3 regions of the Mucilaginibacter gotjawali genome follow, and region 3 is predicted to be linked to each of the others. Evidence: riboswitches for the same ligand, from Rfam matches in the RefSeq annotation. Region 3 holds a riboswitch; each other region holds the start of a gene.
What was found. Region 3 has a riboswitch for S-adenosylmethionine ahead of metH (methionine synthase). Riboswitches for the same ligand answer to the same signal wherever they lie in the genome.

Region 1 (3,281 bases), 1.0 Mb from region 3:
GTGCATGTAACACGCCTGATAGCAGGCAAAGTGACGTAAGTATATGGAGTTTTTTCATATTCTATAAGTTAATTTAAAGGGACACTTTCTACGATAACGTCCCAGTGTGCCAGCACCAGTTCAAAACGCTGCTGCTCCGCTTTGGCATAGCTCTCCCGGTCCGGAAAAAGCTGTTTTTTATAAGGGTCGGCGATGCTATAATCCAATGCCAGGTGTTCATTTTTAAACGTGGTAGTCACTTTAAAGTCCCAACGGGTGTCTTCCCCGCTGTGCAGAACAGGGATTTCGGCTGTAATACGCAGCAAGTCGCCATTTTCAACCAGTTTTTTTAGCAACGGGTAATGGTTTTTTTTCCATAGTGCGATAAACTCTTCAGCATGGCCCCATTTCAGTTTATAATAGTTCTCGATGGTGAGCGGCTTGTCCTGCGCAAAAAGCGCTATACTCCAAACCATAAGCCCTGTCATTAAAATAACTTTCTTCATCATATCTTCATTAGAGGTGTGAGGGCGGATTCGAACCGCCGTAAAAGGTTTTGCAGACCCCCGCCTCGCCACTCGGCCACTCCACCGTTTGTTGCTGCCTCAGGCAGCTGCCAGCCGGAAAACTGCGGCCAGTTTTTCTGCCACCTGGTCTAGCTCGGCCCTGGTATTGAATTTACTGAATGAAAAGCGGATAGCGGTGCGCGCTGCATCTGTACCAAGCGCCTTCAATACATGCGAGGCTGATCCGCCCGAACAGGCGCTGCCTCCGGAAACGGCGATGCCCTCTGTATCGAGGTAGCGCAGCAGGTCGGTATCCGTACCGGGCAGGCTCACGCTTAATAACGTATAAAGGCTTTTATTTAAGTCGGCCGAATTGCCGTTAAACTGCACATCCGGCAATGTTTCGGTCAAACGGGTAATCAAATGGTATTTTAAGTTTTGTATGTACGAATGATCCTGTTCCATTTGCCCGTAAGCAATTTCAAGCGCTTTGGCCATACCAACAATGCCCGGGATATTTTCGGTGCCGGCGCGCAGGCCGCTTTCCTGGCCCCCGCCGTGGATAAGGCGGTTGAGCCGCTGCCCTTTGCTGCGGTACAAAAAGCCAACGCCTTTGGGGCCGTGGAACTTATGCGCCGATGCCGCCAGGAAATGAACTTTCAGCCGGCTAAGGTCGTGGCGGTAATGCCCCATAGTTTGTACTGTATCGGTATGGAACAAGGCCTGGTATTTTTCGCATAGCTCGCCGGTCTGCACGATATCGTTCAGGTTGCCTATTTCGTTGTTGGCATGCATTACCGAAACCAGGTTGCGGGTATTGGTCCGCAGCAGGTATTCCAGGTGGCTCAGATCCAGGTTGCCTTTGCCGTCATGCTTTATATAACTTATGCGGGTATGGTTTTTGGCCGTCAGTGCGCGCAGGGTTTGCAAAACGGCCGGGTGCTCAAACGGTGTAGTGATCACATGGTCGATATGGTTACAGGTAACCGCCGACACGATGGCGATATTATCCGCCTCGGTACCACCCGAAGTGAAAACGATCTCTTCAGGTAAAGCATTTAACAAACCGGCGATCGTGGCGCGGCTGGCTTCCAGTGCCTGGCCTGCCTCGCGGCCCGGCCCGTGCTGCGAAGACGCGTTACCATAGTGATTCAGAAAATAAGGGGTCATCGCTTCGAATACGTTTTGATCCAGCGGGGTGGTGGCTGCGTTATCCAGGTAAATTTTCATGTCTTGTTTTTTTATTTGCCTTTATTCCATATGCCAGAAGCCGCGCAGGGTGCAGCAATTACAAGTAGATTATACCTGGATTTTATCTTTCTCCCGGTTACAGGAGTGGAATTAGCACCTTATGTTTATAGGTTGCTAAGACGTCGCAGGGCCATTCCCTCGGTCTTTCTGGATAAATAATAAAGAACGTTTCGGGGACAAATATAAAACAATTTATATAATTCCTATGGATTTTATAGAATTAATTTGAATGGATCATTTTTTAGCCTGCATTTGCCAATAATATTTGCGCTATTTTTTGAGTATCGCTCAAACTTTTCACACAAAATCACCGGACATACAAAAATAAAATCAAAAAATATTCGGTTATGTGCTTTTACCTAATGTTAAATTAATTGTAACTTTATTTTACCAGATAATAGCTGAATAATACAACTTTAACATCACCGTTAAGCTGAAGTTAAGGCTGTATTAACATTATTCCGAGGCTGTTAAAAGCCAAAACCTAATTTGTAGTTTTAAAAATTGATTACGAATCGAGATGAGGAAGAAGATACTATTTATTACCGGGTCTATTAATCAAACTTCGCAAATGCACCAGATCTCGGAGCATTTGCACGACTTCGACTGCTGGTTTAGCCAGCTCTTCGCGGACAACAATTTTTTAAAGGGAATACTAAAATACACGCCTGTTGCCAACCATACGGTACTTGCTGATCACTTCCGGAAAAAATCAGAAAATTACCTTAACCAGTTTGGCGCCCGGATTGACCAGGGCGGCGACAGGCATCCATACGACCTGGTAGTTAACTGTACCGATATGATCGTGGCCAAAAAATTCAGACATACCAAAACCATTTGGGTGCAGGAGGGGATGATCGATAAAACCACCCTGTTAACCGGTTTGGTTAAGGCCTTAAACCTGCCGCCATATTGCTCAGGCGATACGTCGCTTAATGGTTCAACCAACGTATGCGATATTTATTGTACAGCCTCAATAGGGTATAAAAATTACCTTGCCCGAAAAGGTACTGACGCTTCAAAACTGATTGTAACCGGCATCCCAAATTACGATAACCAGCGCCAATACCTCGATAATGATTTCCCGTTGCATGACTATGTGATGGTAGCCACTACGGATATGCGCGAAACCTTTCGTTTTGAAAACAGGCCGGCTTTTATAAAGCACGCTGCGAAAATTGCTGATGGAAGGCAAATGCTTTTTAAGCTGCATCCTAACGAAAACGTGGCAAGGGCAGAAGCCGAGATAAAAAAATACGCTCCAAAAGGAAGCCTGATATTCAGCGGCGGTAATACCAGCCATATGATAGCCAATTGTTGCGAGCTGATCACCCAATATTCAACCGTTGTTTATACCGGGATAGCGCTGGGTAAAAAGGTGCATTCTTATTTTGATATTGAGGAACTTTACCGCCTGGCCCCCGTCCAGAATGGCGGTACCTCCGCAAAAAATATCGCTCAAATTTGCAGGGGGTATATTAACTTTAACGGTAAAAAGGAAGATTTTCTGAAAGGATTTACATTTAAGGCAGAAAGCGAACCTTA
Region 2 (3,281 bases), 920 kb from region 3:
TGCATGGCAAACCCAAACAACGTTGTCGCGGTTTTTATTTAAAGTTCCGTAGGTATTAAATCCAATCTGGAGTTCAGGCAATTGCTTGCCCGACTCCAGTTTGAATGACTTATTGTATTTAAATATTTCTGTATTCATTTTTTATTTTGTCATTGGCCTTTAGTGATTAGAGACCGGAGACTAGAGATTAGTTTGACTAACGCCCATCTACTTGCATCTAATCTCCAGTGCCTAATCTCTACTCAACTAATCTCCCAAATGCCTGTTCAAAGTCTGCTTTAATATCATCAATATGTTCAAGCCCGACAGCTACGCGTAGCTGGTTTGGTAAAACACCTGCCGATAATTGTTCTTCGTCTGAAAGTTGCTGGTGGGTGGTTGCTGATGGCTGTATGATCAGCGTTTTTGCATCGCCCACGTTAGCAAGATGGCTAACCAACTTCAAATTGTCAATTACTGTACCCGCATTTTCTTTATCTCCTTTTACCTGGAAAGTTAATACCGCGCCAAAGCCATTTTTTAGGTATTTTTTGCCAAGGGCATGGTGCGGTGAAGACGGCAAGCCGGGATAGTTTACACTTTCAACTGCGGGGTGCTGGTCTAGCCATTTGGCCAACTCAAGGGTATTGTCCACGTGACGCTGAACACGCAGGGATAGCGTTTCCAGTCCCTGTATATTCAACCATGCATTAAATGGCGATTGAGATGGCCCGAAATCACGCAAACCCTCAACACGCGCCCGGATAATGAACTGAATATTGCCAAAAGGGCCACCGATGCCAAATACATCAGCGAATACCAGGCCATGATACCCTTCAGAAGGTTCGGTAAATTGCGGGAATTTGCCATTACCCCAATTATAATTACCGCCGTCAATAATTGCTCCGCCTATGCTTGTTCCGTGTCCGCCAATCCATTTCGTAGTCGACTCAACCACTACATTGGCGCCGTGCTCCAGCGGGCGGAATAAATAACCACCTGCACCAAAGGTATTGTCAACGATCAGCGGCAGGTCGTATTTCCTGGCAAGCTCAGCAACCTTGTCAAAATCAGCGATATTGAAGCCCGGGTTACCTATGGTTTCCAGGTAGATGGCCCTGGTTTTATCGTCAATCAATTTTTCAAGGTTCTCCGCAGTATCATCTTTCGCAAAGCGTGCGTCGATGCCTAAGCGTTTAAAGGCTACTTTAAACTGGTTGTATGTTCCGCCGTAAAGGAATGGGGAGGTAACAAAATTATCGCCAACCTGCAATATATTATTTAAAGCTATGAACTGTGCCGCCTGGCCTGAGGCTGTTGCTAAAGCCGCCACACCGCCTTCCAAAGCAGCGATGCGTTTCTCGAAAACATCCGTGGTGGGGTTCATCAGTCGGGTGTAAATATTTCCAAATTCTTTTAATGCAAAAAGATTGGCGCCATGCTCGGCATTTTTAAATACGTAGGACGTAGTTTGATAAAGCGGTACGGCGCGTGAACCTGTAGTTGGATCGGCCTCCTGGCCGGCATGTAATTGAAGTGTTTCGAATTTTAAGTTTTCAGCAGACATGATTTTTAAATTTAATGGTGAATGATTTGTTTACAGACTTGTTCACAAAGGATTATAAATCCTTTTGTGAAAACACGTATTTTTTCGGGAAAGAGAAAATGAAAACGTGTTAAGGATCAGCAACAGCAACACATGCACATATTACAGTTATAGGCATAACTATAAATATATACGGGTTGGATTACCTGTTGGCCCCTAAAAATGGTTTGAATAATGTTGTAAATCAGACTTTTCATGGTTATTAATTTATATTCCCCGGGATATTTACCGGGCCAGGAATTGGCACCTTCTCTTTTTGAGGGTTGCCAGCGGGTCATTGAGCCTGATCTCTCGCCGCTTCTTTATAAATCAAAACCTGTGTGAGAGGTAATGATCATGGTACTGCTACCAAATATTGTTTCAAAGATAAGGTAGTATTTGTTAATATTCCAAATTAAATTTCATTTTTGAGTCCGAAAAGACGGAAAAGTCCGGAAGTCCGAAAGAAAAAAGGCACCTAACCTCACTGATCACTTTATCTATTTTCAACATTACAACTTTTCAACATTCCAACTTTCCAACAATCACCCTGTCGCAAAAAGCCCCTTACATTGGCGTATTTACACCTAACAGGTGTTGTAATATTCTGCTACATTTGGGTAATCAATTTAAAAAACCATGTCAGCAAAAAAAGTATTACTTGACCAGTACGATCTGCATAACGTATTATATAACAATGTTTTGGCAGATATTACAGATGCAGAGTCAGGCAAATGCATCGCCGACCCGATGAACTGTGTTAAGTGGCTTGCCGGCCACCTGGCCTGGGCCCAGCTTAATTTGGGCAATATAGGGGGCGTTCCGGTCGACTTTGCATGGCGCGATCATTTTCATACCAAACAAGGCGCAACGCCGCAGGACCTGGACGCAACGCCAAGTGAATTGCCAGCTTTACAACAGATCAAAGACAAATGGAACGAAATGGGGCCGGTGATAAGAAACGGGTTAGAAAACCTTCCGGATGCTGCGCTGGATACGGTAATCAACATACCACATCCTATATTTCCCTTTGATAATACGCTCGGCGGTTTGTGGGCGTTTATAAATCACCACCAGGCTTATACCATCGGCCAGATCGGTATTTTAAGAAGGGGCTTGAATAAGGATGCTATGAAATATTCTTGAGTTCATAGTTGATGGTTCATAGTAGCTTCGGCAATACGATTTAATAGTGTATTTGTTGGGCTACATGTTTTACTAAAAAAACGAAAATATATGTCAGCGAAAGATCAATTACTCATTCAGTATGATTTACATACTACGTTGTTTAACAATGTTTTAGTGGATATAAATGAAGAAGAAGCTGAGGTGAGGCTTGCACCAGGGATCAATCATGTCAAATGGCTTGCGGGGCATTTGGTGTGGGGGCAGTTGGGTTTGGCAAGGATGGGCAATGTACAGGTAGATATTCCATGGACCGATCATTTTAATACACAGCTAACCGAACCTGTAAGTGCCTCAATTAAAATGCCCTCGCTGGAAGAAATTAAAGCGGAATGGAATAAATATACCGGACCGATCCGCGAAGGGCTGGAACAAATGCCCGAAGAAGCCTTAAATAGCCCAATCGAATTTCCCTTGCCTGCTTTTAAGACAACGGAAAGTTTGTGGACATTCATCAATCATCACCAGGCGTATACCATTGGCCAGATAGGGATTTTACGGAGGGCTTTGGGTAAGGAGGCGATGAAATATC
Region 3 (3,281 bases):
TCTGCACATTTGCACATCCGCACATTTGAAATATTTTTCATCCGCACATTTAAAATTAAAGAATGCACGAAATAGAACCATATTATAAATGGCGCGACGATTATATTGCTGCGGAAGACGAATATTCGCCGTTTTATGCAACTGAATACAGTGAGTTTGAATTTGATAAGCAGGTTTACAATTACCTGCTGCATCCGCAATGGGATGCCTTTGGTTCAAATACGCTGTATTTAAAAGTACTTTTTGTTGATTACGAACGTGGTTACACCATCATAGAATTTATAGGCGAGTGGAACGACGCGATCAATAACGATATCATGATGCTGAAACGCGAGATCCTTGACCTGATGACGGATAGTGGTATCCATTATTTCATCCTGATTGGCGAAAACGTATTGAATTTTCACTCATCCGACGATTGTTACTACGAAGAATGGTTCCAGGATGTGGAGGACGGCTGGATAGCCGGCATCAATTTCCGCGAACACGTAATTGATGAGTTTAAACGAAACAATATCGACTACTATATCAATTTCGGTGGGGTATTGGACGACCTGGGCTGGCGTGCATTAAAACCTATCCAGGTATTTAAAAAAGTAGAAGAGCAATTGGTAAGAAGACTGGGGTAGGTAAGAGTCCGAAAGTCCGGAAAGTCAGTAAAGTCCGAAAGACGAACTGGAGTAAACCCGAAACTTTGTTTAAGAACAGGATTTTAATCTTCCGGACTTTCGGTCTTTTCCGACTTCCGGACTCAAACTAAACTTTTTCTCATTTTGGGCGTCTAAAATCTCAACTCTAATAATTAAATTTGTATAAATAAATTTTAAAAGAAAAATGGAAATAAATAAACCTGACTATGTTTATGATAACATAGTCCAAATAAATGATACCGACGCATCGCGTAGGTTTTTAGCTAATGTATTCATGTGGATGTTTGTGGCATTGGGTGTATCTGCGCTGTCCGCATATGTTTTTGCGAATACGCCGTCGCTACTGATGACTCTTGTCGACGTTACTACCGGGCAGTTAACAGGGTTTGCATACATTGCAATGTTTTCGCCGCTAGCATTTGTGCTGCTAATGAGATTTGGCCTTAATCGCATTTCCTATCCCGTTTTGGCTTTACTGTTTGTTGCCTATGCAACTTTAACAGGTATCAGTTTAAGCTTTATACTATTGATTTACACCGCTTCTTCGGTAACTGGCGTATTCTTAACTTCATCAATAGTATTTGGAATTATGGCTATTGCCGGTTACACCACTAAAACTGACCTCACCAAATTTGGCTCTATTTTAATTATGTTTCTTGTTGGTATTGTTGTTGCCAGTCTGGTAAACCTATTTTTGCATAGCTCAGGTCTTCAAATGCTGATCAGCTATATTGGTGTGGCGGTGTTTGTAGGATTAACCGCTTATGACGTACAGAAATTGAAAAACATTGGTGCCGGTTTAGCCTATGGCGATGCCACTGCCTCAAAAATGGCTCTAATGGGTGGTTTAACCCTTTACCTGGATTTTATCAACCTGTTCCTGATGTTGCTGCGTATTTTTGGCAGAAGAAGGTAACAGAAAAATAATCTTTTAAAAAAGCTGCCTCCAATTATTGGAGGCAGCTTTTTTTGTATAGACAAAGTAAAAAATGATATCATTTGACCTGGCTCATTTACGCCTCTTGCATATGATTACTTTATTACGCATCTTTGCAATGCTTATAGAGAAAGACGGAGGGATTAGACCCTGCGAAGTCTTGGCAACCTGTGCTTACAAGGTGCCACATTCTACTTGAGAGCCAACTGGCTCCCGGGAAAGATAAGCGAAGGTCAGTGATCAGACGACTTCTCGATATAAGCTTTTTTTATTAGATGTGAGATATGAGACTTGAGATAAGAGACTGTTTTGTCGGTTTTTATTATCTCATATCTCATATCTCACGTCTCACATCTTAAAAATGGATATCAGAAAAGAACTACAAAAACGCATTCTTGTAATTGACGGGGCAATGGGTACCATGATCCAGCGGTACGAATTATCCGAAGAGGATTTTCGTGGCGAACGGTTTCGCAATCATGGCTCTGATCTTAAAGGAAATAACGACCTGCTGAACATCACACGCCCCGATGTGATCAAAGCCATACATGCTGAATACCTGGAGGCAGGTGCCGATATCATCGAAACGAATACCTTCAGCACCCAGCGCATTTCACTGGCTGATTATCACCTGGAAGAATTGGCCTACGAATTGAGCTATGAAGGCGCCCGCATTGCCCGCGAGGTTGCTGATGAATATAATAAAAAAGACCCGTCCAAACCGCGTTTTGTGGCTGGCGCTGTCGGGCCAACCAACCGTACGGCTTCACTTTCACCGGACGTAAACGACCCGGGCTATCGCGCGGTTAGTTTTGACGATTTGGCAGAAGCCTATTACGACCAGGTGCGCGGCCTTGTAGATGGTGGCGCTGATCTGTTGATCATCGAAACCATATTTGATACCCTAAATGCAAAAGCAGCCCTGTTTGCTATCAACAGGTACTTTAATGAAATAAAAAAGTCTCCCCCAACCGGGGGGAGATTTAGAGGGGGGCCGGACGGGTTGCCCATCATGATCTCCGGCACCATTACTGATGCTTCCGGGCGTACCCTTTCAGGGCAAACGGTGGAAGCCTTCTGGAATTCGGTGCGCCATGCCAATTTATTGTCAGTGGGTTTAAATTGCGCTCTGGGAGCAAAAGAAATGCGGCCGCATATTGAAGAACTTTCGCAAAAAGCGGATGTATTTATCTCTGCATATCCAAATGCAGGCCTTCCAAATGAATTCGGCCAGTACGATGAAACAGCCCACGAAACAGCCCACCAGGTAGACGAGTTTATGAAGGCCGGGCTGGTAAATATTGTTGGCGGCTGCTGTGGTACCACACCTGAGCATATCAAATGTATTGCCGAAAAGGCAGCAAAATACCCGCCCAGGGTGAGGCCTGAAATTGAGCCCTACCTGCGCCTAAGCGGCCTGGAAGCAGTTACCCTTACACCCGAAACTAATTTTGTAAATATTGGCGAACGGACAAACATCACAGGTTCGCCAAAGTTCTCCAAATTGATTTTGGCCGAGGATTATGAAGCGGCATTAACTGTTGCCCGCCAGCAGGTAGAAGGCGGTGCCCAGGTGATCGATATCAACATGGATGAAGGGATGATCGATTCGGAAGCGGTGATGGTAAAGTTCCTTAACCTGGTGGCTTCGGAACCTGATATTGCCAAACTGCCCATCATGATCGACTCCTCCA

Region 1: another riboswitch for S-adenosylmethionine. It lies ahead of MgSA37_RS22905 (cysteine desulfurase family protein); the one in region 3 lies ahead of metH (methionine synthase).
Region 2: another riboswitch for S-adenosylmethionine. It lies ahead of MgSA37_RS14480 (O-acetylhomoserine aminocarboxypropyltransferase/cysteine synthase family protein); the one in region 3 lies ahead of metH (methionine synthase).

The regions. Positions count from the first base shown of each region.
Region 1 is NZ_AP017313.1:5,206,912-5,210,192, reverse strand. It holds gene MgSA37_RS22915 (hypothetical protein) at 69-488, opposite strand; tRNA gene MgSA37_RS22910 (tRNA-Cys) at 500-571, opposite strand; gene MgSA37_RS22905 (cysteine desulfurase family protein) at 585-1,715, opposite strand; SAM riboswitch class I at 1,795-1,894, opposite strand; gene MgSA37_RS22900 (hypothetical protein) at 2,257-3,281, shown strand, end outside.
Region 2 is NZ_AP017313.1:3,238,184-3,241,464, reverse strand. It holds gene MgSA37_RS14485 (homoserine O-acetyltransferase family protein) at 1-138, opposite strand, end outside; gene MgSA37_RS14480 (O-acetylhomoserine aminocarboxypropyltransferase/cysteine synthase family protein) at 239-1,546, opposite strand; SAM riboswitch class I at 1,790-1,896, opposite strand; gene MgSA37_RS14475 (DinB family protein) at 2,204-2,710, shown strand; gene MgSA37_RS14470 (DinB family protein) at 2,801-3,281, shown strand, end outside.
Region 3 is NZ_AP017313.1:4,157,458-4,160,738, reverse strand. It holds gene MgSA37_RS18375 (hypothetical protein) at 63-629, shown strand; gene MgSA37_RS18370 (Bax inhibitor-1/YccA family protein) at 835-1,566, shown strand; SAM riboswitch class I at 1,707-1,816, shown strand; gene metH (methionine synthase) at 1,949-3,281, shown strand, end outside.